4 regions of the Vibrio cidicii genome follow, and region 2 is predicted to be linked to each of the others. Evidence: predicted binding sites of a transcription regulator. Region 2 holds the regulator's gene; each other region holds the start of a gene.

Region 1 (5,730 bases), 600 kb from region 2:
ACCAGCGCAATGCTGGTCTTTTAGTCTCAATGTGTCTAATAAAAAAGCCGACTTTTATTGGTCAGCTTTTATCAACTTTTGCTATCAACTCTTGCGCTTGTGTGCGTCAGGGTTGGTTTTACATGAACCGTCTGCGCATTTACCGTACAAGTATAAACTGTGGTTAGTCAGTTGGACGTTGTACGCGGCGGCGATCTCTTTCTGACGCTCTTCGATGAGGTCATCAGAAAACTCAATCACTTCCCCACAATCAAGACAAACGAGATGGTCGTGATGATGCTGGGTGGAAAGTTCGAAAACCGATTTACCACCTTCAAAGTGATGGCGAGTGACAATACCGGCATCATCGAATTGGTTCAACACCCGATATACTGTCGCAAGACCTATCTCTTCGCCAAGATCAATCAGCTTTTTATAAAGGTCTTCAGCACTGATGTGTTGGCAATCTGGTTGCTGTAGTACTTCTAAAATTTTTAGCCTTGGAAGGGTAACTTTAAGCCCTGCATCCTTAAGCGCTTGGTTGTTGTCTGACATATACTTTCCCGTCGATGATCTGCCGCAGAGTACAGAATTCAATATTCCGATCATTATAGGTGAACCCGTCCTAACAATAAACCACGAACTTCAAAGGGTTACTAGAATCTTTTTGTAAATTGTGGCTGGCTCGCTTATATTGCTCATCAGACCAGTTACAAATTGTTAACAATGGAACTCAAGCAAGGACAGCGATGAACAAGCAACTCGCCAAGATCTATAAACCAGGAGTCGTCAAATTTGCCCTCAATATCTGGCCGCCATTTTGGGGCGCAGGCATACGAATTTTGCGTATTAGCGACGACTTTCGTACCGTCGATATGAAACTTAAACTACGCTGGTGGAATAAAAATGCCAACCGCACCCAATATGGTGGCAGCATTTTTTCTCTCACTGACCCTGTTTACTCACTGATGCTGATGGGCATCTTAGGCGAGGAGTACTATGTGTGGGACAAAGAAGCGAGCATCAATTTTATCAAGCCGGGGCAGAGCGATCTTTTTGCTCAATTCGAGATAACCCAAGCCATGCTGGACGAGATTTATGCCGTAACGCGTCATGGTGACAAGTGCTTTCCCGAGTTTATCATTCATGTCAAAGATGCGAAGGGCTCGGTGGTATCCGAGGTGCATCGTAAGCTGTATGTTCGGAAAAAACCGAAATATCGCGAGCAACTTGAAGAGCAGCAACAGAGTTAGCGATCCGTCGTCAGTACGTAGTCACGACATAGTTGCAGCCAAGCTTCACTGGTTTTTGATAGGTAGCGGTTACGATGCCAAACGACACCTAAACGCCAGTCAATTCCGGGTTGTATTGGTAACACTAATACACCTTCGGTGTGATTTCGTTCGCACAATGGTGCAGGTAAAAAGCACACCCCTGTGCCACTTTTCACCAGTGCGACGAGAAAATCCCACTGACTGCTGCGCGCAGCAACCTGAGGTTCGAATCCTGCTTCATGACAGCGCGAAAAAATGTGCTCACTGAGAGTGAACTCCGATGTGTAAAGGTACAAGGGCTCATTGTAGAGATCGACCCATCGGACATTCTGCTGTGCCTGCCAGTTGCTATTTTCTGGCACAACAGCGTGAATCGGATAGTTGTCCAGTTCAATGCTTTGCAGCTCGCTACTAATCTGTGGTGACAACATGGTCATGGCCACATCGATCTCTCCATTAAGTAAAGCTTGCTCAATTTTACGCCCGCCATACTCAACGACAGTCAGCTCAACGTTTGGGTAGCATTGTCGATATTGGCGAAACAGTCCGGCGTAGAGGTGGCCAACCATAGGGGGGATCCCTAAGCGCAAATGGCCACGTTGTAACTGATCCAGATCCATCAACTCGGCTTCCAGTTCATTCATCTGAGTGAGCACGACTTGGGCTCGCTGATAGACGATCTCACCAGCCTCAGTGAGCCAAAACCGCCTTCCTTCGCGATGCAATAGTGGTTGGCCAAGTTCGCTCTCTAAATTGCGAATCATCTTACTGATGGTTGGCTGGGTAACGAACATTCGCTCGGAAGCCTTAGTGAAGCTTTGCTGTCGCACCAATTCCACAAAATAGCGCAAACCTCTAATGTCCATATCTCCTCGCATAAAAAAGAGTATGCCAAGTTGGCATGAAAATAATAATTTAAAGTCATTTTATGCAGGTTTTGAGCTTGAATACAATGTGATTAATCTCTCTATTTTCAAAGTGAATCACATGGTGAAACTCAAAAATGGCTTAAAAATTTGGCTGCAGGTAGTAATGCTGTCGCTGATCTGGTTTGCGGCGGATACGCTTGTGCGTCTGTTTAACTTGCCACTGCCTGCCAATCTCACTGGCATGCTGCTTTTGCTTCTTTTACTGTTCAGTCGGATGGTCAAGATTGAGTGGCTGCGTCTTGGCGCTAGCTGGCTCTTGGCGGAAATGTTGCTGTTTTTTGTCCCTGCGGTTGTGGTGGTGGTCAACTATCAAGAGATGATGAAGCAAGAGGGGGTGAAAATTGCTTTGGTACTGGTCATCAGCACGTCTCTGGTGATTGCAGTCACCGCTTGGGTGGTGGATAAAACTCATCGCCTAGAGCGCCTTTTAGCCCTACGCAGGCGTCGTGCCTCTTATGTTACAAGAGGGCACTAATATGGAATTGACTATCTCTACTCCCGCTTTGAGTGCAATCTGCTTTGTTTTGACACTTTTGCTCTATTACGCAAGCAAATATCTTTATCGAAGACGGCCTAGCCTATTGTTAATGCCCCTCTTGTTGGCCCCGCTGCTTTTGGTGGTGATGGTGACAGGGTTGCATATTCCTTATCAAACCTATATGGCTGATTCACAGTGGCTACTTTGGTTACTTGGACCTGCGACGGTTGCTTTTGCCATCCCTGTGTACGACAACCGAGTCTTGATTAAGCAGCATTGGCTGTCACTGACAGTGGGTGTGTTGGTGTCGGTGGTTGTCGCGGTCGGCAGTACGGTTGCGTTGGCGCGTTTATTGTCTCTCCCTGAGTTGCTGCAACGCAGTTTAGCAATGCGATCCATTACCACGCCGTTTGCCGTTGAAGCGACCAAAGTCATCGGCGGGCAAAGTGAACTTGCTGCACTGTTTGTCGTCTTGACTGGCGTGATCGGTATGGCTATTGGAGAGATCATTCTGACAAGTTTGGCCATTCGTTCTCGGCTGAGCAAAGGGGCAAGTTTAGGAGCCTCAGCCCATGGCGCGGGTACCGCGAAAGCGTATCAGTTAGGAAGTTCGGAGGGGGTGGTATCCAGTGTGGTCATGATGTTGTCTGGTATGGTGACTGTGCTGCTCGCCCCTTGGATTGGTCACTTGCTTTGGTAAAACGCAAAGCAAAAAAATCCCCTGTCGAAACAGGGGACTGATATCAATCTTCTAGCTCTGCGAGGCACATCTCTTCATAGATCTGCTCAACCCAGTTTTTCACGCGAGACTCGGTCAGTTCTGGCTGACGATCTTCATCGATACAAAGGCCAATGAACTTACTATTGTCGCCTTCAACCAGTGCTTTCGACGCTTCGAACTCATAGCTTTCTGTTGAAGTATGGCCCAAAATCGTACCACCTTTTGACTCAACGATATCGCGTACAGTACCCATAGCGTCACAGAAGTATTCTGCGTAGTCTTCTTGATCGCCACAGCCGAAAATCGCCACCAGCTTGGTTGAGAAGTCAATTTGCTCTAGTTCCGGGAAAAAATCATCCCAGTCACATTGAGCTTCGCCGTAGTACCACGTAGGAATGCCAAGCAGCAGTAGATCGAAATTATCGATGTCTTCTTTGCTGCTCTTTGCAATGTCTTGTACGTGAACGAGTTTTTTACCTAGTTGCTTTTGAATCATCTTAGCAACGGCTTCAGTATTACCTGTGTCGCTACCGAAGAAGATACCTACACTTGCCATAGAGTTTATACCTTTGATTATGTCTGTTGTGGCACGAACCTGACGGATTTAACCCAAACCAGTGCCTTCCCAGCTAAGCTGAATAAGCCCTTTTGCGATAAAACCAGCACAGCCAAGGAAAAGTACTAACCATACAATACGGCGACCAAAAACGGGAACATTGCCTTGCTTCAACACATCTTTAATGGCCATACCAATAAAAAAGAAGATAGACGCAAAAAGAAGGTCGAGTCCAATCGATTCCAGCATGTTCATGTAGTCGTAAAGCATGATGTCCCTTAGTGCCAATTTAGCTTGCGCGCACTATATCACTGTTGGACAACAAAGTTAATGCGCGCAGCACCTACGAAGACCAATAAAATGACGTCACTTTTCTGATTTGTTAACTGACAATAAATTTTCGGATCGCGCGTAAAACTTCTGCTGGTTTTTCAGCATGCAGCCAGTGCCCCGTATTGGCAATCACATGCGCTTTTGCCTGTTTGAATTGCTGTACAACGGCCGTCTGATGCTCATTCTGCAGATAGGGAGAATCCCCCCCTTTGACAAACAGTGTTGGGATCTCGGTCGGTGGGATAGGCTGCCAACCTAGAATGGCATCATAGTTGTTGATCAGTGAGTCAACATTGAAGCGCCAAGCGAGGTGCCCGTCTTGATTGTAAAGCGATTTGGCAAGAAATTGCCTGACCCCATCCAAGGTAATGTGCTCGGCAAGTAAATCAAGCGCTTGGCTGCGATTGGTCGGCTTATGCTGAATCACCGAATGTAACCCTTGGAACACATCGTCATGGCGTCTGACTTGATAGGCGGCTGGTGCCATGTCCAAAACGATGAGCTGTGAGACAATTTGTGGTGCAATTGCGGCCAATTTCATCGCTACCTTGCCTCCCATTGAGTGGCCAATCACGACTGCATGGTCAATCGCAAGTGCCTCCATTGTACTGAGCACATCTTGCGCCATGAGTTGGTAATCATGCTGCGGGCTGTGGAAGGAGAGGCCGTGGTTACGTAGATCCAAACTAAGGACTCGGTGATCTACAATCAGATCTCGGGCAAGCAGGCCAAGGTTACTTAAACTGCCAAATAAGCCGTGAAGTAAAACAATCGTTTGTCCTTCACCTTCAAGTTTGTAGTTGAGCAATGATGACATTTTATCTTATTCGTGATGGGTTTAACGTGGAGTATCCGAAAGGATCTCGTTATAATCCTCCAGAGTTTAAACATTGAGATTGTGAAAAGCGAATGAAAACAATTGAGGTTGATGAGGATCTGTACCGTTTTATTGCAAGTCAAACCCAACACATCGGTGAAAGTGCGTCGGACATTCTACGCCGCTTGTTGAATGTGGACGGTAAACAGGTTGTCATTACACAAGTTGCTGAACCTAAAGGTATTGTAGTTAGCAAAGATGCAGGTAAAGCCTCTAAGGTGGACGGTGTAAAAGAGATGCGCTCGCTGTTGATATCCGACGAGTTTGCCTTATTAACGAAAGCGATTGATCGCTTTATGTTGGTTCTAACGACTTTGCACCGTATCAACCCTGAAAGTTTTGCTCAGGCGACCAAAGTGAAGGGTCGTAAGCGCGTTTACTTTGCCGATAATGAAGCGACGCTGCTGGAAAACGGCAATACCACCAAACCTAAAGCGATTCCACATACGGGTTTTTGGGTCATCACTAACAACAATACCAGTCGCAAACGGCAGATGGTGGAACAGGTGATGACGCATATGGAATTTCAGCCTGATCTAATTGAAAAAGTAACAGGGTCGATATAAGAAACCTGATAGAAGCC
Region 2 (5,730 bases):
TGTGGCTGGAACGCTGGCTGCAATCTTACCCGGGCACTCTGATGCTGATCTCGCACGACCGCGACTTTCTTGATCCGATCGTCAATCGCATCATTCATATCGAAAACCAGAAGCTCAACGAATACACCGGCAACTACTCTTCGTTTGAAAACCAACGCGCGCAAAAGCTGATCTTGCAGCAATCGATGTTTGAGAAACAGCAGAAGCAGATGGCGCACATGCAAAGCTACATCGACCGCTTCCGCTACAAAGCCTCTAAAGCGCGCCAAGCGCAAAGCCGCATCAAAGCGCTAGAGAAGTTGGAAAAGGTGCTGCCAGCCCAGTTTGATAACCCGTTCAGCTTTGAATTTCGCGAGCCCACAGCGCTGCCAAATCCAATCATGATGATGGATGAAGTCTCCGCCGGTTACGGTGATAAACTGATTTTGCAGCAAATCCGCCTTAATCTGGTTCCCGGCAGCCGCATTGGTCTGCTTGGGCGCAATGGCGCAGGTAAGTCGACCTTAATCAAACTGCTCTCGGGCGAGCTCAAAGCGCAAGGTGGCGATTTGACTTTCTCTCAAGGGGTCAAAACTGGCTACTTTGCGCAGCATCAGTTGGAAACGTTGCACCCAGAAGAGACGCCACTGCAACACATGATGCAGATAGCGCCCGACAAAACCGAGCAGGAACTGCGTAACTACCTGGGCAGTTTTGGTTTTCATGGCGACAAAGCACTGGAAAAAGTGGCGCCCTTTTCGGGCGGCGAAAAAGCACGCTTGGTGCTGGCCCTGATTGTGTGGCAAAAGCCCAACCTGTTACTGCTCGATGAACCGACCAACCACCTTGATCTCGACATGCGTCAGGCGCTGACGTTGGCCTTGCAAACTTTCGAAGGGGCGATGGTGATTGTTTCGCACGACCGCTACTTACTGCGTGCCACTACCGACGATCTCTATCTGGTGCACGACCGCCAAGTGGCTCCCTTTGATGGCGATCTCAACGATTACTACAAGTGGCTGACAGAGCAACAGAAAGCCGAACGCAAAGAAGCGCAAGCCGAGCTGCCAGCCAAAGATGGCAACAACAGCGCGGCGGCGAAAAAAGAGCAGAAACGGCGTGAAGCGGATTTTCGTAAACTCACTGCGCCAATTCGCAAAACGCTGACACAGCTTGAAGCGAAGATGGATAAGCTCGGGCAAGTACTGGCCGAGGCTGAACAGCAATTGTCAGATAACACACTGTATGATGGCGAAAACAAAGCTAAACTTACTCAAGTACTGGCCATTCAGGCGCAAAACAAGAGTGCGCTGGAAGAGGTCGAAATGGAATGGATGGCCCAGCAGGAAGTGCTAGAGCAGATGGAACAGGAGTTCAGCAGTCAATGAGCAATCAACACGCCCCACCTTTACTTACGCTTGAGCGGCTGTGGCAATTCAGCCTGCAATACTATGGCGTGAAAGAGGTAAAAGCGGCGTGTTTGAGTTTGCAAAATCAGTTTAACGGCAACGTTAACCTGTTGCTGTTGCTTAAATGGCTGGATGAACAACAGCTCAGTTTCGATGAAGAGGAGTGGCACAAGTTGCAAAGCTGCTTAGGCCGCTCCGAAACGCTGCTGCATACCTATCGCGAATTACGTCGTCAATGCAAACAGCATCTACCTGATACTCTCTATCGCGAAGCGTTGCAGTTCGAGCTGCAATTGGAAAAACAACAACAAGCTGATCTGGTCGAGTGCATTAACACTTTGGCTCTGCGCCCCAATCATACAGAACCACTCACCCAGGTCTACTGCCGTCATTTAGGCGCAGCTCACCTCTACGCGGCATTTAAACCGCCCTCTGCCCCGTTGGCAAAATCTAGCTAGTTTCTGTGATCCCGAGCCCGAGTTATCGAGTACGTTTCTGCGGAACATTGACCCGCCTAAACAATCGAGCCTTAATAAAGTTGGCTCAACGTTGAGAAAAAGAGAGCGACACACGCAGCAGACATCACAACGCGTATGACGAGCCCGCAATGGAACCATGAGTGAAAAGTATGACTCAATTTACTGCCGCAAAAGGGATCAAAAACCCCCACCTGCAAACCTTACTGCCCCGCTTTATCCGCAAAAAAGCACTGTTTGAACCTGTTTGGCAAACGCTGGACACCCCAGACGGCGACTTTCTTGATCTCGCGTGGAGTGAAGATCCTAGCAGTAAAAATGCGAGTAAAAAGCCACTCTTTGTGCTGTTTCACGGCCTGGAGGGCAGCTTTTTTAGCCCCTACGCCAACGGCCTGATGAACGCCTTTGCCAACGCTGGCTGGCTATCCGTGATGATGCATTTTCGCGGTTGCAGCGGCAAACCTAACCGCCTCGCACGTGCGTATCACTCAGGGGAAACCGAAGACGCACGCTATTTTTTACAGCACCTTCAGCGTCATTTTCCGCAGAATCGCAAAGTGGCACTTGGCATCTCACTTGGTGGCAACATGCTGGCCAACTACCTTGCCACTTATCAAGACGATCCTCTGGTGGACGCCGCCACCATCGTTTCCGCGCCACTGGATCTCTCGGCTTGCTCAGAACGTATCGAGCAAGGCTTTTCTCGCGTCTATCGCCGTTACTTGCTCTCGTCACTGAAAAAGAACGCCCTACAAAAGCATCACCTACTATCAAATGCGTTGGCGATATCGCCACATTCGATCAAAAAGCTCACTCGCTTATATCAGTTTGACGATCTGATCACCGCGCCACTGCACGGGTTTAAAAATGCGCTCGATTACTACCAGCAGTGTTCGGGTTTGCACAAGTTACGTGAAATCCGCATTCCTACACAGATCATTCACGCCAAAGACGATCCGTTTATGACCGATGCAGTGATCCCCAAATTTGTCTTGCCCGACAACATTGACTATCGCCTGTTTGATCACGGCGGCCATGTCGGCTTTTTAACTGGCAGCGCGCTGCATCCCCGCTTTTGGCTAGAAGAAGCCTTGCCGAGCTACTATGAAAGCTTGGCGGTTTCGGCATAATAGCGCGGCATTTCCTTATTGAGCATAAAGTAAAGAGGTATTTATGATCATTCCTTGGCAAGAGATCAGTGCCGATGCGCTGAGTAATTTGATCCGCGAATTCGTTCTGCGTGAAGGCACTGACTATGGCGAAAGCGAAGTCTCATTAGAGCAAAAAATCGAGCAAGTAAAAACCCAGCTCAAGCGAGGTGAAGCGGTGATCGTTTTCTCAGAACTGCATGAAACCGTTGATATTCAGCTCAAGCAAAAATTTTAGTTGGCCGAGATTTTTACCGCACCTTATCCCATGACAAGCACGTGGAACGTGTTATAGTGGCCAAACGATTGCACATGCCGGAAGCCACATTCCGGCCCGACAGGTAAGTACTACAACGACAGGGTTTGTCATGTCAGCAAAGCATCCAATCATCGCCGTCACAGGTTCGTCCGGTGCCGGCACGACGACAACGTCAGAAGCATTTCGCAAAATGTTCAATATGATGTCCATCAAGCCAGCTTGGATTGAAGGGGACAGTTTTCACCGTTTCACTCGCCCAGAGATGGACGTTGAGATCCGTAAAGCGCGCGAGCAAGGTCGACACATCAGCTACTTTGGACCACAAGCCAACGATTTTCCTGCCCTGTCGGAGTTTTTCCGTCAGTACGGCAAATCGGGCACTGGCGAAGTGCGCCGTTATCTGCACACCTTTGACGAAGCCGTGCCTTACAACCAAATGCCCGGTACCTTCACACCCTGGCAAAAGCTGCCCGAAAACACCGATGTGCTTTTCTATGAGGGGCTGCACGGCGGGGTGGTTGATGGTGAAGTCAACGTTGCGCAGCACGTGGACTTTTTGATCGGCATGGTACCGATCGTCAACTTGGAATGGATTCAAAAATACGTGCGCGATACGCGTGATCGCGGTCATTCGCGCGAAGCGGTAATGGATTCGATTGTGCGTTCAATGGACGACTATCTCAACTACATCACCCCGCAATTTTCACGCACTCACATTAACTTTCAGCGCGTGCCGACGGTGGATACGTCCAACCCACTCAATGCCAAAGGTATCCCGAGTTTAGATGAGAGTTTTGTGGTGATTCGCCTGCGCGGCATCAAGAACGTCGACTTCCCCTATCTATTGGCGATGATCGACGGATCCTTTATGTCGCGACACAATACCTTAGTGGTGCCGGGAGGCAAAATGAGTTTCGCTATGGAACTGATTGTACAGCCAATCCTGCAACAACTGATTGAAACAGGCAAAATTGGCTAAAATTTGAGGCCGGTTCACGCTTACTTTTCATACCGTGATCATGTGCACAATTTTGCGTAGAAAATCCCATTCTCGACACGATTAAAATCAAGAAATCGTTTTCGAAAAAGGATACTATTTCAAACCGAAACACAAGATAGCTTGCAGCATCAATCAAGAGCTCTTATTCTAGCAAGTCAATAACAAGGCTTGGCTAAAATATGGATAGCGGCAAGCGTACCCTGCAGAGGAAGTGAGATATTATGGTTCTAGGTAAACCTCAAACCGACCCAACACTAGAGTGGTTTCTTTCACACTGTCATATTCATAAGTACCCTTCAAAAAGCACGCTGATCCACGCGGGCGAAAAAGCAGAAACTTTGTACTACATCGTGAAAGGTTCTGTTGCCGTGCTTATCAAAGACGAAGAAGGTAAAGAAATGATTCTTTCTTACCTGAACCAAGGTGACTTTATCGGTGAGCTAGGCTTGTTTGAAGAAGGCCAAGAGCGTACTGCTTGGGTTCGTGCAAAATCTCCTTGTGAAGTGGCTGAAATTTCATTCAAGAAATTCCGTCAGTTAATCCAAGTCAATCCAGACATTCTTATGCGCTTGTCGGCGCAGATGGCAAGTCGCCTACAAGTGACCAGCCAGAAAGTCGGAGACTTGGCGTTCTTGGACGTGACTGGCCGTATCGCTCAGACACTGCTGAACCTAGCAAAACAGCCTGATGCGATGACGCACCCAGATGGCATGCAGATCAAGATCACTCGTCAAGAGATTGGTCAGATTGTTGGTTGTTCACGTGAAACCGTTGGCCGCATTCTGAAAATGCTGGAAGAGCAGAACCTGATCTCTGCGCACGGCAAAACCATTGTTGTTTACGGGACTCGTTAATTTCACGCCAGAAATCGACGTTCAAATTGCAAAAAGCCACCCTGGGTGGCTTTTTTTGTTCTCGCGATACGTCTTAACCGTTGGTGCTTTCAAAGATCTTATCTGCCGACGCGGCTACAAAGCCTGGGTACAGATCGCCATTTTCCATCGGGTAGCGTTTGGCAAACTCGTAAAAACCACCGGGAATGATTTCACTGCCTTCAATAAACTGCACTGCCACTTTGTCTGCCATCGTGGAAGATTGCTCCAGCAGCACTTCCGGTGTGCCCTTCACTTCACCACCAATTTCATTGATGGTAAAACCCGCTTGACGTAAGTGATCGTTCACACCTTTCACCGAGTCAAATGCTTTGAGCTGATTGACACTGACCGTAAAGTGGTTCGCGCCGTAACCATGCGCCGCCAACCAAGAGGCATATTCACTCTCTTTTGCCAGCGTTTGATAGTCCGCAAAGCTCAACTCCCACAAGCGACCTGCGGAAAGGAACTCGTGGCCTTGCAGTTGGCTCGTATCCACTTGAGCAACCAATTTTTTCACAATCGCTTGCAGCGCCTCTGAGCATTCATCGATTTTCAACGCACTGATAAAGACTTTAGGCTGAGTC
Region 3 (5,730 bases), 1.0 Mb from region 2:
TCTAATCGCCGCTTGCAGCGCATTTGCCGCTTCTTGCCATTGCGCTTCGCTACGCGCATGAATCACCGCCAAAGGCTTGTTACTGTCTGCAACTTCACCCAAACGGATGAAGCTATCAAAGCCAACCGCATAATCGATGCTGTCGGTCGCAACACGGCGTCCACCGCCCATCGCAACCACCGCCATACCGATAGCACGTGTATCCATTGCCGACACCACGCCGCTCTCTTTGGCATAAACCGGCTTGACGATTTCCGCCTTATCTAAGTAGTGATCGTAGTTGTCGATAAAGTCCGCAGGGCCGCCCAAACCAGCCACCATTTTGCCAAAACACTCGGCGGCTTTGCCGTTATCCAACACCGCCATCAACTTCGCGCGCGCTTCATCGGTGTCTTGCGCCAGCTTACCTAGCACCAACATTTCCGCACACAGCGCTAACGTCACTTCGAGCAAACGAGGATTGCGGTACTCTCCTTTGAGGAATTGCACCGCTTCGCGCACTTCCAGCGCATTTCCCGCCGATGAGGCCAACACTTGGTTCATGTCGGTAAGAATGGCGGTGGTTTTAGTGCCCGCACCATTGGCCACGGCAACAATCGATTTCGCCAGCTCTTGTGACGCTTGGTAGGTTGGCATAAAGGCACCAGAGCCCACTTTCACGTCCATCACCAGTGATTCAAGGCCAGCAGCCAGCTTCTTCGACAAGATGGAAGCGGTGATCAGCGAGATGTTGTCCACCGTCGCCGTAATGTCACGCGTGGCATAAACACGTTTGTCTGCTGGTGCAAGATCGCCCGTTTGGCCGATGATCGCCACGCCAGCATCTTTAGTTACTTGACCGAAAACATCATTGCTTGGGGTGATGTTGTAGCCCGGAATCGCTTCCAGTTTGTCCAAGGTGCCGCCAGTATGGCCAAGGCCACGACCAGAAATCATTGGCACGAAACCACCACATGCAGCCACCATAGGGCCAAGCATCAGTGAGGTCACATCGCCCACACCGCCAGTGGAGTGTTTATCGACAATAGGGCCACCGAAATTCATGTGGCTCCAGTCGATCACCATGCCGGAATCGCGCATGGCACACGTCAGTGCGATGCGTTCAGGCATGGTCATTTCATTAAAGAAAATCGTCATAGCAAAGGCCGCAATCTGACCTTCAGACACGGTATTTTTCGCCACGCCTTGAATGAAAAAGTGAATTTCATCGGCAGTCAGCACTTCGCCATCACGTTTTTTACGAATAATTTCTTGAGGTAAATACATTAGAGCCTCCCAAGCTCAAAATGAGCCGTGGTAACAGTAGAGTAAGAAGGTTGCGTGGCGCAAAACGCGCCACGCTCAGACATTTATTAGAATTAGTACGCCGCAGGATCGGCGACTTGGTCTGTCACTTCTAATGTATTGAGTAGATTGGTTAGCAAACTAGATGCACCAAAACGGTAGTGCATATTATCCGCCCAGTCAGCACCTAGGATCTCATCTGCCATTGCTAAGTAAGCCGCAGCGTCTTCCGCAGTACGCACTCCGCCAGCTGGCTTGAAGCCCACTTTTTCAGCCACACCCATGTCACGAATAACTTCGAGCATCATACGTGCATATTCTGGGGTTGCGTTGACTGGCACTTTACCCGTTGAGGTTTTGATAAAATCGGCACCCGCTTCAATACAGATTTGCGATGCTTTCTTAATCAGTGCTTCTTCTTTGAGCTCACCGGTTTCGATGATCACTTTCAGAAGAATATTGCCACAGGCTTCTTTACATTGCTTAACCAGTTCAAAGCCGACTTTTTCATCACCAGCGATCAGCGCGCGGTATGGAAAAACAACGTCAACTTCATCGGCACCGTAAGCAACTGCAGCTTTGGTTTCTGCCACAGCGATAGCGATATCGTCGTTACCGTGTGGGAAGTTGGTTACTGTCGCAATGCGAACCTCTGGTGTACCTTGCTCACGAAGTGTCTTCTTAGCAATAGGAATAAAGCGAGGGTAAATACAGATCGCAGCCGTGTTACCTACAGGCGTTTTGGCGTCATGACAAAGCTTGATGACTTTCGCATCCGTGTCATCGTCATTTAGCGTGGTTAGGTCCATAAGTTTCAGTGCACGTAGTGCTGCTGCTTTTAAATCGCTCATTTCTATCTCCGATCAATATTCAAAAATTTTACTACTCAGCCCCTTTTCCCTGTTTCTGCTCACCTCAAAAGCAAACAGCAACTCAGTAAAAAGGTCTTTGCTAAACAGTCATTGATGAACGGACTTGGTTCCCTGAAGACTCGGCAGTCATTACTTGCCAATTGCTATCCTTGTCACCGCACAGTACCAATTTGGCCTATGGCACAACAATCTATGATTGCGGTGTCTTTTTATCTGCACTTGGCGCCACCCACTCTATCAGCTTAGCTAACCAAGGCAGAGAGTATCGGGCAATTCATTTGCCCAAAACATATCTATTCAGATGAGCGATGAAACGTCCTGCCTCGTCCCTCTTCTGTGATTACTACATTATAGATATTCATCGCAAAACTGTAGCACCAAATAGAGCGCAAACGGTTTGTATCTCAAAAAAACTCAGCCTCGACGCCCATGACGATTCGCTCTCACAGAGTCCATTTCATTCACTGTGGCGCAAAAACTGAAAACGCCCCGCAGCAATCTCTTGCTACGGGGCGAAATTAAACGGCGTCTATAAATACTGTCTCTTAACTAACTTAGAAAGACAGGAAGAAGCCAGCGATGGTCGCCGCCATCAGGTTAGATAGCGTACCCGCTGCAACCGCTTTAACACCCATACGAGCGATGTCGTGACGGCGGTTTGGCGCTAGGCCACCTAGACCACCCAGTAGAATTGCGATAGAAGAAAGGTTCGCAAAACCACACAGAGCGAAAGAGATGATTGCAGCAGTCTTAGTAGACATCACTGCACCCGTTGCCGCAACAACTTGTGCGTTCTCACCAACGTAAGGAACAAAGTTTAGGTACGCAACGAACTCGTTCACCACCAGTTTTTGACCGATGAAAGAACCCGCTAGTGTTGCTTCTTCCCATGGCACACCAATTAGGAATGCAAGTGGAGAGAAAATGTAGCCTAGGATGATTTCTAGCGTCAGTTCAGGCATACCGAACCAACCACCAACACCACCAAGGATACCGTTGATCAGAGCGATCAAACCGATGAATGCCAATAGCATTGCACCTACGTTCAGTGCAAGTTGCAGACCAACAGATGCGCCGCCAGCAGCTGCATCGATTACGTTTGCAGGCTTGTCGTCACCGCCGTCGATCTCAGCGCCAAGATCTTCTTTTGGCGTATCAACTTCAGGTTTGATGATTTTTGCGAACAGTAGACCACCCGGTGCCGCCATGAATGATGCTGCTACAAGGTACTCTAGTGGCACACCCATTGATGCGTAACCAGCTAGTACACCACCAGCAACAGAAGCAAGACCACCACACATTACGGCAAACAGTTCAGATTGCGTCATGTGAGGAACAAACGGACGAACCACAAGTGGCGCTTCAGTTTGACCTACGAAGATGTTTGCAGCAGCAGACATTGACTCGGCGCGAGACGTACCAAGAGCTTTCTGCAGGCCACCACCAAGGATCTTGATAACCCACTGCATCACACCAATGTAGTAAAGTACAGAGATAAGTGCTGAGAAGAAAATCAGTGTTGGTAGTACTTGGAAGGCAAAAATAAAGCCGATACCGTCAACTGAGAAGTTAACTAGGCTGCCGAACAAGAAACCAGTACCGTCTTTACCGAAGTCGATAACGCTTTGAACACCAGCAGAGAAACCTGCTAGTAGATCACGACCCCATGGTACGTAAAGAACGAAACCACCGATGATAAATTGGATAGCAAAAGCGCCACCCACAGTTCTTAGATTGATAGCTTTGCGGTTGTCAGACAGTAAGAATGCAATTCCTAGCAATACTGCCATGCCGACTAGGCTCATAAACAGGCTCATAGTTTATGACTTCCTTATTAAGTTATTTATTGGCGTGTTACAAAATGGAGCTATAAAGCGGAGGCAATTATACTCACGCCTCAACAATTAAAGTAATGCCACCTTCACACTTTCCCATCAGACTCGGTGCAAATTCACTTTTGTTTGTGAGTATCTTCACAATAATATATAAAACGCCATATTGTTTGAGCGGGAATGTTAGATTTCATTCACAGATAGAGAACAGCGAATTGCTATTTTTCCAAAGTTGCGAAGCAACCGTTTGCTTTGTCTGATTTCTCAACTCACAGAGTATAGTCAAGATGTTAACTATTTGTGATGGCGTATTTACCACACCCTGATAACCACTCAGTGGCATATCTGGTGCGTCGGTTTCCAAAAGCAGATGCTCAAGCGGCAGTTTCGCCACCGCTTGGCGAGTTTTGTTGGCGCGCGGATAGGTGATTGTGCCGCCAATACCGAGCGAGAAGCCCAATCTCAGCCACTCCATCCCTTGTTCATAACTGCCAGAGAATGCATGCAGTACGCCCCCTTTAGGCAACTGAGCAGCTTTGACCATCTGGATCAGGCGATTATGCGCCTTACGGCCATGTAAAATAACCGGCAGACCATACTGCCTCGCTAACTCAAATTGCCACCGCAACGCTTCTTCTTGTAAGGCAGGGTTAACCTTAATGGCAAAATCTAGCCCACATTCACCAATGGCGACACAGCGCGTCGGACGCGCATCCAATCGTGCCATCAGTTGTGTTTGGTAGAGCGTATAGTCAGCGTTTAAGAAATAAGGGTGCAAGCCGAGTGCGTAGTAAATCTCTGGATGTTGCGATGACAGCTCAGCGACTCGCAACCAATTTTCCGGACCAACGGAAGGAATGAGGAATCGCTTCACGCCCACGTGCTGAGCAGATTGCAAGATATGCGAAAAGTCGGTCTCAAACACCGGAAAATCGAGGTGGCAGTGACTATCAAACAGCGTCATTGTTACGGCGTTCTCGCGCAGGATCTTGCTTGTAGGGTACACAACTGCGCTTTTGCTCCGGCGTTAAACCAAGCTCTCGACACCAATCGTCATAGCGCTTTAACCACTTTTTCAACCACTGCATACTCATCATCTCCACACTGTTTTACGCACCATATAAAAAAGCGCCCCGGGCTGCAAACCCAGGGCGACAATTCTCAATCACTCAGCGCTTAGTGCTCACGTGTGGCGCGGAACTCTACCTCAGGGAAGCGTTCTTTGGCTAAGTTCAAGTTGACCATGGTTGGCGCGATGTAGGTAAGATTGTCACCGCCATCCAGCGCTAGGTTAGCTTGGTTCTTACGTTGGAACTCATCGAGTTTCTTCGCATCCGCACATTCAACCCAACGAGCCGTAGCAACGTTTACCCCCTCGTAGATCGCCTCCACGTTGTATTCTGATTTCAAACGCGCCACCACCACGTCAAACTGCAGCACACCGACCGCGCCGACTATCAAATCGTTGTTTTGCAGCGGGCGGAATACCTGTACTGCACCTTCTTCAGACAGCTGAACCAGCCCTTTGAGCAGTTGTTTTTGCTTTAGAGGATCGCGTAGACGAATACGACGGAACAGTTCTGGGGCAAAGTTGGGAATACCCGAGAACTTCAGTGTTTCACCTTGAGTAAAGGTGTCACCGATTTGAATTGTGCCGTGGTTGTGCAAACCAATGATGTCACCGGCGTAGGCATCCTCAGCACGAGAACGGTCTCCCGCCATAAAGGTCACGGCATCCGAAA
Region 4 (5,730 bases), on a different replicon from region 2:
GTTGGTCAGTTTCTCTAGTAAGTTGCCAATGGTCGCCCCGTCAATTAAGAAATTCCCCACCATACCTGTCTGGTTGGTGAGCACTAACGCCTCTTTAAGCAGCGATTTGGCTTGTTCTTCGTCTTTCTGCTGGACTGCGTAAATCGCTTCAACAATTAGGTTGCGATTTTTGTCGGTGATTAAACGTGAGCGGTTCGCTTCACTTTGCAGAAAATCGAGTGCCTGACGCGCTTCTGGGTATTGACCAAGATTGATGTGCGCGCGGGCGATGTTGCGCCACTGCAATTGACAGAAGTGGTTGCTGGCGGTTTCCGGACGAACCGCACTGTTGAGCCACTCTTGCGTTGCTGCCATGTTGCCTTTGGCTTGCCAATACAAGATCAGCGAAAGCGAGGCGTTGGCAGTCCAGTCGACGTGATAAGTAGACTGTTTCATCAAATGTTGGATGTGCTCGATAAACTTACCGGCGCGATCCAGCTCACCGCGGCCAATGGCAATACGCGCCAACATCGAGTAGCTGTGTAAGTGCTTACTTGGCGCGTGATTTTCAAGGATCTGTAGCCCTTTGTAGGCGCACTCTTCGGCTTCGTCCAGGCGGTTCCAACACCACAGCACTTGCGCCCGGATGCGTAGCAAAAACTCGTGCAGCGGTACGTGTTGCAACTGCTGATCTTCAATCAATTTGAACGCCGAATCTTGCAGTTCGAATGCCGCTTGCACATAACCCTGCGCGATGAGAATTTCACTTTGCTGCAAAATTGCCCACAGCGCCTGATGGTACACTTGGTACTGACGCGCCAGCTTCTCGGTTTGTTGCATCATCGGCAGCGCACGGTCCAAGCAGCCAATCACGTGGTTGACTTCGCCGACCACGGAAGTGGCGACAATACGGCTGCGATAGATAGTGCTATCAAGCTGACTCAGTGCCAGTTCGGCAAGCTCCAGCGCTTTTTGCGGTTCATTGTTATTGATTGCCACTTGCGCCAGCAGCGCATTGGCTTGGCCCTGATATTGAATGTCGAGGTCAATATTGCGTTTTGTGTGCTCATTTTCCGCTTCGGCGAGCAAGGTACCGACTTGATTGTAGCGGTGCTGACTTTGTGCCAGCCAAGCGCGCAGCATGGTCAGTTTGGGGTCGCTAAACAGCAAATCTTTATCGAGCAAGTTGATCGCCGCTTCTAAGGTTGAGAGCTCACCTTGGTGGAACATTTTCCAGCCGTACTCGTTGAGGATCTCCGCCACCAATTCGCCGTCGTAGGCGCGCTGTGCATGACGCAGCGCTTGATGGGGCATCTTCTGTTTGAGCCAAGCGATCGCCGCGTTGCGGTTGAGATCTTGCTCTTGCTGCGGGATGCGCGCCTGACGTTCGTGCGACAAAAACTCGCCAAACAGATTGTGGAAGCGGAACCAGTTTTGTTCCCCCTCCAGCGGATAGATAAACAGGCCATAACGGTTGAGCGATTCAATCATGCCTAGCGCGTCTTCGCGCTGGGTGAGTGCATAGACCAGTTCATCGTTGAAATGATCGAGCACCGACACTTGCATCAGAAACTGACGCGTCTCTTTATCGAGCAGATCAAAAACCTCTTCCACCAGATAATCCCACAAGTGAGCGTGGTTAAAATGCGAGACCGATTCAGCCGATTGCGCCAAGGTGCGCTTTTGGTGCTGCGCTTGCAGCGCGATCAATTGCAGCGCCGATGGCCAACCTTCAACGTAAATACGGAGGTTATTGGCGGTATCTTCGTCTATTCCGTCGCTAACGCGCTGATTAAAGAAGCGCGTGGTCTCTTCGGTGTCAAAGGCGAGCATCTCATTGCCAATCTCAATCATCAGATCGCGCACGCGCAAATTGGCGGTACCGAGTGGCGGATTGGCGCGGCTAGTCACCACTAGGGTGACGTTATCCGGCATGTGTTTGAGGAAAAAGCGCATCGCCTCGTGGATCTCGTCATTGGTAATGACGTGATAGTCATCCAACACCACGTAGCACTCTTGATGAAAATCGCTCATCTCCGAGAATACGTCACTAAAGAGTGAACGGAGCGAGGAAAATTGGCGTTTTTCGGCCTGTTTGAGCGCGTTGGCGCACTGGCCATTGGTGGCTTTATTCAGCGCTTGCAGCAGATAGTTTACAAAGCGGAAGCCATCGTTATCACTGTCGTCGACACTGTACCAACCGACATGCGTTTTATCGGCTAACCACTGCGCGGCCATGGTGGTTTTTCCGTAACCTGCAGGCGAGCGAAACAGCACCAATTTGTAGTGTGGTGCTTGCTGTAGCAGATCCAGCACTCTGGGACGCACAATGGCGTTATGCAGTCGTCCTGGGCGCGTGAGTTTAGAAGGAATCCACATCGTTAACTGTCCTTATTTTGGCGGTGCCCGCAGTGAGGACACCGTAAAAACGGGCGAACAAAAATTAGTCAATTTGCTCGATTTGTCCGGCATGTTACGTTAAACAAAAGACGAAAGACTTTGATCCACTTCCTAATTCTCAAGAGCTGATGCTTTTCACGCCAACTACGCCCCGTTTTTGTGAACTCTATCAATATTAATCTCTATTTTCAGTCTAGATTTAAATGTGGCTGCGCAACATTTTGTAATATTTTCCATTGTTGGAAAATTTATTGTGATCGGTTTTACATAAATGGATTTTAGAAAATTGCCTGTCAATCACAGCGTCATGTTTCTCTTTTAAGGTGATTGAGTGATGGCTGTGATCTTGGTCACTGCAATCTGGTTGCTGAGGTTGATTGGTGAGAGACAGATCACTAACTCATCGCTGGTCCCCCCTCTACGCCCTGACCCCTCCTCCCGTAAAGGCCCAAAAATGGGAGGATGTTTATTCATTGCCATCCATGCACGATGTACCGCAGATGGATTAGAACCAAAGGTGAGATTTCTCTAATGAAACCTACTCAACAAAAACAGTTCGACAAAGTGTCGTTCCAAGAAAGTGTCAAAAAACACCTCTCAGCAACTTACGCCCACACTCTAGAAAACGCCGATAGCCGCGCTTGGTATCTGGCGATGGGTCGTGCGCTCGCGGAGCTGACGACTTTCGACTTACTTGCTACCGAAACCGACAAGAAAATTCTTCAAGCTAAGAGCGTTAACTATCTTTCTCTAGAATTCCTGATTGGCCGTTTAACCGGTAACAACCTCATCAGCTTAGGTCTGTATGAGCAGATCACAGAGGCGATGGCAGAGCTTGGTCAAAACCTGACGGATCTGCTGGAAGAAGAGCGTGACCCTTCTCTGGGTAACGGTGGTCTTGGTCGTCTCGCGGCGTGTTTTATGGACTCGCTGGCTGCGCAAGAATTCCCAACCGTGGGTTACGGTCTGCACTACGAGTACGGACTGTTCAAACAATCTTTTGAAAATGGCCGTCAAAAAGAAGCCCCTGATGCTTGGTGTGGTGTTGAAGGTTACCCATGGGAAGTAGCGCGTCCTGAACTGGCGCAACAGATCGGTTTCTACGGCCATGTGGAAGCGTACCAAGAAGATGGCAAAGAGAAACGCCGTTGGGTACCGGGCATGCATGTGAAAGCGATGCCGTGGGATCTGCCTATCGTTGGTTACGAGAGTGACACCGTTTATCCGCTGCGTTTGTGGGAATGTCAGGCGATCGCCCCATTCTCGCTAGAGAGCTTTAACAACGGCAACTACTTTGAAGCGCAGCACGCATTGATCGACGCGGGCAACATCACCAAAGTGTTGTACCCGAACGACAACCACGAAAAAGGCAAGACACTGCGTCTGATGCAGCAATACTTCCACAGCGCTGCATCGGTACGTGACATTCTGCGTCGCCACGAAGCGGCGGGTCACGCGCTGGCGGATCTGGCAAAATTTGAAACCATTCAGCTTAACGATACGCACCCAACCATCGCTATCCCTGAGCTAATGCGCATTCTGATCGACGAAAAAGGTCTGACTTGGGATGAAGCGTGGGCAATCAGCTCAAAAACCTTCGCTTACACCAACCACACACTACTGCCTGAAGCACTGGAAACGTGGAGCGAGTCGTTGATTCAGCACCTGCTGCCGCGTCACATGGAGATCATTTACGAGATCAACCACCGCTTCTTGCAAGAAGTTCGTGCCAAATGGCCGGGTGATGTGGCGAAACAGCAAAAACTGTCGATCATTCAAGAAGGCTTCCACCGTATGGTGCGCATGGCGAACTTGTGTGTGATTGGCTCTTATGCGGTCAACGGCGTTGCAGCGCTGCACTCAGAGCTGGTTAAACGTGACCTGTTCCCAGAGTTCAACGAACTGTACCCAACCCGCCTGCAAAACGTGACCAACGGTGTGACGCCACGTCGCTGGTTGAAGTTCTGTAACCCAGGTTTGTCTGCGCTGATCTCTGAGAAGATTGGCACGGAGTGGCCAGCTCATCTTGAGCAGCTAGAAGGCATTGCCAAGTTTGCCGATGACGCCAAGTTCCAGAAGCAATACATGGCGGTTAAGAAAGCCAACAAAGAGCGTTTGGCCAAGTGGGTGAAAGAGAACATGGGTATCGAGCTAGATACCAATGCGATCTTCGACGTACAGATCAAACGTCTGCATGAGTACAAGCGTCAGCATCTCAACATGCTGCACATCCTGTCTCTGTATCATCGTCTACTGAACGATGCGAACTTCGACATGGCGCCTCGCGTGGTGTTCTTTGCAGCCAAAGCGGCGCCGGGTTACCACTTAGCGAAAGAGATCATCTTTGCTATCAACAAGATTGCAGAGAAGGTCAACAATGATCCACGTATCGGCAACAAGCTGAAAGTGGTTTTCATCCCTGACTACCGTGTCAGCATGGCGGAAATCATCATTCCAGCGGCAGACGTTTCTGAGCAAATCTCAACAGCAGGTAAAGAAGCATCTGGTACCGGCAACATGAAGATGGCGCTTAACGGTGCACTGACCATCGGTACCATGGACGGCGCGAACGTGGAGATCCGCGAAGAAGTGGGCGATGACAACATCTACATCTTCGGTTTGGAAGTGGATGGTGTTGAAGCGCTGAAAGCGAAAGGGTACAACCCGTTTGATTACTACCACGCCGATCCGCTACTCAAAGCATCAATGGATCTGCTGCTGGGTGAGGAGTTCACTCCGGGTCAACCTGGTCTGCTGCGCGCCACTTACGACAGCCTGCTTGATGGCGGCGACCCATACCTCTGCTTGGCTGACTTCGCCTCTTACGTGCAAGCGCATGAAGCGATGGACAAACAGTACCGTGACCCAGCGGGTTGGGCGAAGAAAGCGATTTTGAACACCGCCTTGGTTGGCAAGTTTAGCTCAGACCGCTCAATTCGTGACTACGTGAACAACATCTGGAAACTCGAAGCGGTTCACCGTTAAGCAAAATAACCAAGGTAGCCAACGGCTGCCTTGGTTGTTTATCCACGACTTGGTTGTTTATCTAAGAATTAAATAACAACACTAATTGCAGCAATAAAACCCTACATTGAAGGCTTGAGAAGTACCTTCGGAGAAAGCGATGAAAGAACAAACAGCATTAAAGAAAGTCGCAGAGATGGCAAGATTAGCCGATAGCTACGTCAGCGCTTGGGGAGATGAAGCGTACGTTTCCGATGAAACGCTTCGCCGCCTGTTGACTTCGCTTGGCTACGACACCAGCAGCGACGAAAAACTACTGGCATCTGCTGAAAGAATGCACAAGAAAGACGTATTGGCCCCTGTTTTGGTTCTACGTGACGGTGATGC

The links. The regulator CRP, encoded in region 2, controls carbon source genes, mostly activating them, when cyclic AMP is high. The targets are predictions, from matches to a motif close to TGTGANNNNNNTCACA.
Region 1: a site for CRP is predicted at 2,207-2,222, ahead of EWA64_RS13085 (CidA/LrgA family protein). Genes of this name have one in related genera too.
Region 3: a site for CRP is predicted at 4,119-4,134, ahead of EWA64_RS05355 (NupC/NupG family nucleoside CNT transporter). Genes of this name have one in related genera too.
Region 4: a site for CRP is predicted at 2,719-2,734, ahead of EWA64_RS16030 (glycogen/starch/alpha-glucan phosphorylase). Genes of this name have one in related genera too.

What each region holds. Positions count from the first base shown of each region.
Region 1 covers NZ_CP035921.1:2,609,001-2,614,730, forward strand. The annotation lists gene fcrX (ferric iron uptake transcriptional regulator FcrX) at 85-534, opposite strand; gene EWA64_RS13075 (DUF4442 domain-containing protein) at 729-1,232, shown strand; gene EWA64_RS13080 (LysR family transcriptional regulator) at 1,229-2,119, opposite strand; gene EWA64_RS13085 (CidA/LrgA family protein) at 2,223-2,657, shown strand; gene EWA64_RS13090 (LrgB family protein) at 2,671-3,360, shown strand; gene fldA (flavodoxin FldA) at 3,404-3,937, opposite strand; gene EWA64_RS13100 (DUF2788 domain-containing protein) at 3,986-4,207, opposite strand; gene EWA64_RS13105 (alpha/beta fold hydrolase) at 4,320-5,087, opposite strand; gene seqA (replication initiation negative regulator SeqA) at 5,180-5,713, shown strand.
Region 2 covers NZ_CP035921.1:2,005,318-2,011,047, reverse strand. The annotation lists gene EWA64_RS10210 (ABC transporter ATP-binding protein) at 1-1,367, shown strand, start outside; gene EWA64_RS10205 (TIGR02444 family protein) at 1,364-1,846, shown strand; gene EWA64_RS10200 (hydrolase) at 2,017-2,994, shown strand; gene EWA64_RS10195 (YheU family protein) at 3,038-3,250, shown strand; gene EWA64_RS10190 (phosphoribulokinase) at 3,381-4,250, shown strand; gene crp (cAMP-activated global transcriptional regulator CRP) at 4,493-5,125, shown strand; gene EWA64_RS10180 (DUF1338 domain-containing protein) at 5,199-5,730, opposite strand, start outside.
Region 3 covers NZ_CP035921.1:956,351-962,080, forward strand. The annotation lists gene deoA (thymidine phosphorylase) at 1-1,266, opposite strand, end outside; gene deoC (deoxyribose-phosphate aldolase) at 1,359-2,135, opposite strand; gene EWA64_RS05355 (NupC/NupG family nucleoside CNT transporter) at 2,711-3,973, opposite strand; gene EWA64_RS05360 (TatD family hydrolase) at 4,179-4,952, opposite strand; gene EWA64_RS05365 (DUF5363 family protein) at 4,939-5,076, opposite strand; gene prfC (peptide chain release factor 3) at 5,165-5,730, opposite strand, start outside.
Region 4 covers NZ_CP035922.1:91,921-97,650, reverse strand. The annotation lists gene malT (HTH-type transcriptional regulator MalT) at 1-2,358, opposite strand, end outside; gene EWA64_RS16030 (glycogen/starch/alpha-glucan phosphorylase) at 2,911-5,364, shown strand; gene malQ (4-alpha-glucanotransferase) at 5,504-5,730, shown strand, end outside.